2 regions of the Streptomyces sp. NPDC015127 genome follow, and region 2 is predicted to be linked to the other one. Evidence: riboswitches for the same ligand, from Rfam matches in the RefSeq annotation. Region 2 holds a riboswitch; the other holds the start of a gene.
The links. Region 2 has a riboswitch for S-adenosylmethionine ahead of ACF08N_RS13615 (aminotransferase class V-fold PLP-dependent enzyme). Riboswitches for the same ligand answer to the same signal wherever they lie in the genome.

Region 1 (3,400 bases), on a different contig from region 2:
GTCGGCGTGGACGGCCGCGTCGATGTCGAGCATCCGGACGCCCGGCTCGCTCACGCCGCGCCGCACGGCCTCGCGGTCGCCCTCGCCGAGGGCGGCGCACACCCACAGCGTCTGCGCGTCGGAGCCGATCGCGGAGAGGCCGGAGACGAGGCCGCCCCCGCCGCGGCGGGCGTCGAGCCCGCCGCTCCCGTCCAGCGAGTAGGAGACCGGGCCGCGGTTGGAGGCGACGAGGATCTGAGCAGCGTCGGTGACCATGTGGCGAACCTAGCCCGTCCCGCATTCCCTCAAACGTGCGTACGGCCGCGCCGCGGGTCAGTGGTCACGGTTCCGGCCACGGACCGCCGCGACGGCGATCACGCCCGCCGCGGTGAGACTGAGCGCGACCCCGCCGAGCAGCCACAGCTGCTCGGCCGTGGAACCGGTGCGGGCCAGCTCACCGGTGTGCCGGGGTACCTCGGCGGCCAGGGCCGGCGCCGTGCCCTGGATCCCGTGCATGACGTCCATCAGATCCATGAGGTCCATAAATAGGAAAGGTAGACAAAATGGGCGCCGGTTCCGGCTTATGCCGCGCGACGCGCCGCGTACTCACCGATCTCGCGCATCGGCGGCCGCTCCTCGGTGTCCACCGGGTGGGTCCTGGGGACGAATCCGTGCTGCCCGCGCTCGAACTGGGTGAGCGCCGGCCGCACCAAATGGCCGCGCGCAAGCCGCAGTTGCGCGGTGCGGTAGATCGTCGCGGCCATCCGGCCCAGCGCCTGCCCGTCCTGATGGCGGTGCCTGCGCGTGCCCACGTCGACCTGTGCCAGGGCGTCGAGGCCCACCAGGTTGAGGGCGTCCACCAGCAGGGCCAACTCCACTCCGTAACCGACCGGGAACGGCAGTTGCTCCAGCAGGGAGCGCCGGGCCGCGTACTCGCCGCCCAGCGGCTGGACGAAACCGGCCAGTTGCGGCCAGTGCAGATTCAGCAGGGGCCGCGCCACCAGTTCGGTCACCCGGCCGCCCTGACCGGCGGCGCCACCGAGCGGACGGTCGTACATCGCCTTGACGAAATGCACCTCGGGATCGGTCAGCAGCGGCCCCACGATGCCGGAGACGAAGTCCGGGGAGAACGCGCGCAGATCGGCGTCCACGAAGCACACGATGTCACCACTGGTCACCATCAGTGACCGCCACAGCACCTCGCCCTTGCCCGGCACCGCCGGTATGCGCGGCAGGACGGCGTCCCGGTGGACCACCCGCGCGCCCGCCGCGGCGGCCACCTCGGCCGTGCGGTCGCTCGACGCCGAGTCGATCACCACCAGCTCGTCGACCAGCGGAACGGGCCCGGACATCAGCGTGCCGCGTATCGCGGAGACGATCTCCCCGACCGTCTCCTGCTCGTTCAGGGCCGGGAGCACGACGCTGACCGTGGTGTTCTTCTTGGCGGCCAGCAGCCGGCCGAGTGGGCGGTCGGCCACCGACCAGGACCGCCGGGAGAGCCAGCGCTCCACCTCATCCAGCACGTGATCTCCATCTCGCGGATCGGACGACCATCTCAAGCGTCCGGGGGTTCGGTTACAGTCTTGAACAACGCGCAGGACCCTCGCATGTCGGGGGGCCGCGCCGACAACCGAATACCGCTCATCCAGAGGGGCAGAGGGATACGGCCCGTTGAAGCCCCGGCAACCCTCCAGCCGATCTCTGCGCTCATCGCGCGAGGCTCACGGCTAGGGAAGGTGCCAATTCCGTCTCGCGGCGAGATGCGCCGCGGGGAAGATGAGGAGAAAGGGCCTCGCCTCCATGGCTGTGCAGACTGTTGCCACCACCAACGACTCCGCCGGTTCCGCCGGATCCGTCGACCTGGGCCCCGCCTCCGGGCTCTCCTGCCGCGAGTGCGGCGAGCGGTTCGACCTCGGCCCGATCTTCGCGTGCGAGGCGTGTTTCGGGCCGCTCGAAGTCGCGTACGACGTGCCGAGCGGCGACCCCGAAGCCCTGCGCAAGCGGATCGAGTCCGGGCCCGAGAACATCTGGCGCTACGCCCCGCTGCTGCCCGTCCCGGCCGACGTCGCGGACAAGCCCAACCTGAACCCGGGCTGGACCAAGCTCGTCAAGGCCGACAACCTCGCGCGTGAGCTGGGCTTCGAGGCCGGCAAGCTGTTCGTCAAGGACGACTCGGGCAACCCCACGCACTCCTTCAAGGACCGTGTCGTCGCCCAGGCCCTGGAGGCCGCCCGCGCCTTCGGCTTCACGACCCTGTCCTGCTCCTCCACCGGCAACCTCGCGGGCGCGGTCGGCGCCGCGGCGGCCCGCGCGGGCTTCCGCTCCTGCGTGTTCATCCCGCACGACCTGGAGCAGGGCAAGATCGTCATGGCCGCGGTCTACGGCGGTGAACTGGTCGGCATCGAGGGCAACTACGACGACGTCAACCGCTTCTGCTCCGAGCTCATCGGCGACCCGGCCGGCGAGGGCTGGGGCTTCGTGAACGTCAACCTGCGGCCGTACTACGCCGAGGGCTCCAAGACGCTCGCGTACGAGATCTGCGAGCAGCTCGGCTGGCAGCTGCCCGACCAGATCGTCATCCCGATCGCCTCCGGCTCCCAGCTCACCAAGATCGACAAGGGTCTGCAGGAGCTGATCAAGCTCGGCCTGGTCGAGGACAAGCCGTACAAGATCTTCGGCGCCCAGGCCGAGGGCTGCTCCCCGGTGTCCGTCGCCTTCAAGGCGGGCCACGACGTGGTCAGGCCGCAGAAGCCCGACACCATCGCCAAGTCCCTGGCGATCGGCAACCCGGCGGACGGCCCGTACGTCCTGGACATCTGCCGCCGCACCGGCGGCGCGGTCGAGGACGTCACGGACGAGCAGATCGTGGACGCGATCAAGCTGCTGGCCCGTACGGAGGGCATCTTCACGGAGACCGCCGGCGGCACGACCCTCGGTGTGGCGAAGAAGCTGATCGAGGCCGGTGCCATCGACCCGACCCTCACCACGGTCGTCGTCAACACGGGTGACGGCCTCAAGACCCTCGACGCGGTGGCGCCCACGACGGGTATGACCGCAGTCATCCGACCCAACCTGGACTCTTTCCGAGAGGCTGGCCTCGCATGAGCGTCAACGTCCGTATCCCCACCATCCTCCGCACGTACACGGGCGGCCGGGCCGAGGTTGCCGCCGAGGGCGCGACCCTGGCCGAGGTCATCGCCGACCTGGAGAAGAACCACACCGGCATCGCGGCCCGCGTCCTGGACGACCAGGGCAAGCTGCGCCGCTTCGTCAACGTGTACGTGAACGACGACGACGTCCGCTTCGAGCAGGGCCTCGAGACGGCGACGCCGGACGGTGCGGGCGTCTCGATCATCCCCGCCGTCGCCGGCGGCTGATCTCCACCGCGTTACCCCGCGTTACCGATATTGCCCCCTCCGCC
Region 2 (3,400 bases):
CACGACCTGGAGGCGGCGTTCGCGATCGGCCTCGACGCGTAGCACTTGCGCGGGCGACCGACCGGGTGACGCCCTCGGGCTTGGCCCGGCCCGTGACCGCAGCGCCTCTCGGAGCGCGGCGCGCTCGGGGCTTGACCAGGCTCTCGGGCCGGGCCCGGTCCGGGACCGCTGCGTCGGGCCCCTCCGGGGCTCGTATCCGGGACTGCTTTCACGAACCTGCGTTGCGGTATCTCACGACGCTTTACGTCCCGAACACGACCCCTGCACGTCCCTGACCCGGGGTTGGCCCCTGCGCCGACCGTCCGTGGACACCCGCCCGACCAGGGCAGCGACCACCGGTCGTGGAGACGGCCACCGGCCTGTCACAGCCGAGTCGACCGGAGGGGGTCGGGGTCGGAGGAGAGGGGTGCCCGGACGTAAAGCGCCGCAGCTCGCGCGAAGCGCGGTGAGTAAAGCAGTCCGGGTACCCCACTCCGGAGGCCCCGGCCCCCGGCACCACCCCCGGCAGGGGGCACCCGGGGGCGCGGCGCCCCCGGGTCAGACCGCCGGGACGCAGCGCCCGTCCTCCGTGTGGTACGTCCACTTCGCGCCCTCGCGCACCAGCTCCCGCACCGCCTCCACGAAACGCTCCACATGCTCGTCCGGCGTGCCCGCGCCGAAGCTCACCCGGATCGCGTTCAGCGACTTCTCCCCCGGCTCAGCCTCCGGCGCACCGCACTCGCCGACGTCCTGCGGGTCGCTGCCGAGCAGCGTGCGCACCAGCGGGTGGGCGCAGAACAGGCCGTCGCGGACGCCGATGCCGTACTCCGCCGACAGCGCCGCCGCGAAGTGCGAGCTGTTCCAGCCGTCGACGACGAAGGAGATGACTCCCACGCGCGGCGCGTCGTCGCCGAAGAGCGACAGCACGCGGACCTCCGGCACCTCCGCCAGCCCCTCGCGCACCTTCGCGATCAGGTGCTGCTCGCGCTCGACCAGCGCGTCGAAGCCGGCGTCCGTCAGCGCCTTGCACGCGGACGCGATCGAGTAGACGCCGATCACGTTCGGCGAACCGGCCTCGTGGCGCGCGGCCGTCGTGTGCCATTCGACGTCGACCCCGCCGTCCGTACGCCGCGCCACCTTCCGCGACGCGCCGCCGCCCGCCAGGTACGGCTCCGCGTCCTGGAGCCAGTCCGCGCGGCCGGCGAGGACGCCGGAGCCGAACGGCGCGTACAGCTTGTGCCCGGAGAAGGCGACCCAGTCGACGTCCAACTCCCGTACGGACACGGGGTGGTGAGGCGCGAGCTGAGCGGCGTCCAGCACGATGCGCGCACCGTGCGCATGGGCGGCGGCCGCGAGTTCCTTCACCGGCCACAGCTCACCGGTCACGTTGGACGCACCGGTGACGCAGACAAGCGCCGGACCGTACGGGTCCCGCTCGGCGAGCGCGTGCTCCAGCGTCCGTACCGCTTCCCCGGGCGTGCGCGGCGCGTTGAGGTACGTCACCCGCGCGTCGCGCCACGGGAGCAGAGAGGCGTGGTGCTCGGTCTCGAAGACGAAGACCTGGCAGTCCGCGGGCAGGGCGGCGGCCAGCAGGTTCAGCGAGTCCGTCGTGGACCGGGTGAAGACGACCTGGTCGCCGTCCCGACAGTCGAGGAAGGAGTGCACGGTCGCCCGGCTGTTCTCGAACAGGTCGGTGGACAGCTGGGACAGGTACCCGGCGCCCCGGTGCACGCTGCCGTAGTACGGGGCGTACGCGGCGACGTCGTCCCACACGCGCTGCAGCGCCGGCGCGCTCGCCGCGTAGTCGAGCGCGGCGTACGTGACTTCGCCACCGGTCACGAGCGGGACGGTGACGTCCCGGCCGAGGACCGGGAGCGGCTCGGCGCAGCAGGGGGCGGAGTCGGCGGAGGCAACAGCGGCGGAGGCGAGAGCGGAAGCGGCAGGGCGTGCGGACATGGCGGTATCTCCCGGCAGGAAAGGCGAGTTGGCTTCGACAGAACCCGTGACGGCACGACGGCGTACGGGGAAAGACCTCGACACACGGACATCACCGCGCGGAGGTGTGATGAAGAAGGGGCGGAAACGCCCTATCGCATTCGCTTGCTCACGAGACAGCTCCCTTGAGGACCAGGACCCCAGGGACGCGACATTCGAACGATGTCGCGGGGGTCCGCGCTTGCCACAGACCTCGCTGCCTGCGGCCTGGTCTTCACCCGGGGCACCCCGCCACGGACGGAGGGTTGCCGGACAGCGGGCCGGGGCCGTAATCGCTGTCACTCATGACCTTGAAGAGCATCTTGCCATACGTCTCGGATGACGCAAGGGCGCGGTCCGGATAGTGGACCGCGCCCTCGCGTCGGCGTCAGGAATGGCTCGCCGTCACCCAGCGCTCCAGCGCCGCCCGTGCCGCACCCGAGTCGATGGACTGCGCCGCCCGTGCCATGCCGGCCGCCAACTGCTCGTTCAGCGTGCCGTCGGTCGGCTCCAGCGCGGCCAGCGCGGCCGCCGAGTTGAGCAGGACGGCGTCCCGCACCGGGCCGGTCTCGCCGCCGAGCAGGCGGCGTGCCACGTCCGCGTTGTACGACGCGTCGGCGCCGCGCAGGGCCTCCACGGGCACCAGGTCGATGCCGAGGTCCCTGGGGTCGAACGCCTCCTCGCGCACCGCGCCGTTCCGCACGACCCACACGCGGGACGTCGCGGTCGTCGTGAGTTCGTCCAGGCCGTCGTCGCCGCGGAAGACGAGCGCGGAGGCGCCGCGCTCGGCGAGGACGCCGGCGACGATGGGCGCCATCCGGGCGTCGGCGACTCCGGTGGCCTGCGCCTTGACCCGGGCCGGGTTGGTGAGCGGCCCGAGGAAGTTGAAGGTGGTGCGGATGCCGAGCTCCCTGCGGGCCGCGGCGACATGCCGCAGCGCCGGGTGGAACTTCACCGCGAAACAGAAGGTGATCCCGGCTTCCTCGGCGACCTGGGCCACGCGCTGCGGGGTCAGCTCCAAGTTGACGCCGAGCTTCTCCAGGACGTCCGAGGCGCCGCTCGCCGACGACGCGGCCCGGTTGCCGTGCTTGACGACCTTCGCGCCCGTACCGGCGACGACGATCGCGGACATGGTGGAGATGTTGACCGTCTTGGCGCCGTCGCCGCCGGTGCCGACGATGTCGACGCTGGGGCCGGGGACGTCGATGAGGTTGGCGTGCTCGTACATGGTCCGTACGAGACCGCTGATCTCCTCGACGGTCTCGCCCTTGGCACGCAGGGCCACCGCGAAGCCGGCGATCTGCGCGTCGGTGGCTTCGCCGCTGAGGATGCGGTCCATGGCCCACGCGGTGGCGTCCGCGCTCTGGTCGCGGTTGTCGAGGAGGGCGTTCAGCACGCTGGGCCAGGAGTGGGCCGCCACGCTGTCGCCGCCAACCGGGGTCACAAC

Region 1: linked by a shared signal. The riboswitch ahead of thrC (threonine synthase) and the one ahead of ACF08N_RS13615 (aminotransferase class V-fold PLP-dependent enzyme) in region 2 are both predicted to bind S-adenosylmethionine.

Annotation. Positions count from the first base shown of each region.
Region 1 covers NZ_JBIBVE010000012.1:114,158-117,557, forward strand. Annotated here, with positions in the region: gene ACF08N_RS23985 (trehalose-6-phosphate synthase) at 1-255, opposite strand, end outside; gene ACF08N_RS23990 (hypothetical protein) at 313-522, opposite strand; gene ACF08N_RS23995 (glucosyl-3-phosphoglycerate synthase) at 561-1,502, opposite strand; SAM riboswitch class I at 1,618-1,762, shown strand; gene thrC (threonine synthase) at 1,780-3,084, shown strand; gene ACF08N_RS24005 (MoaD/ThiS family protein) at 3,081-3,356, shown strand.
Region 2 covers NZ_JBIBVE010000006.1:81,143-84,542, forward strand. Annotated here, with positions in the region: gene ACF08N_RS13610 (Lrp/AsnC family transcriptional regulator) at 1-42, shown strand, start outside; gene ACF08N_RS13615 (aminotransferase class V-fold PLP-dependent enzyme) at 538-1,935, opposite strand; SAM riboswitch class IV at 2,147-2,264, opposite strand; gene trpD (anthranilate phosphoribosyltransferase) at 2,342-3,400, opposite strand, start outside.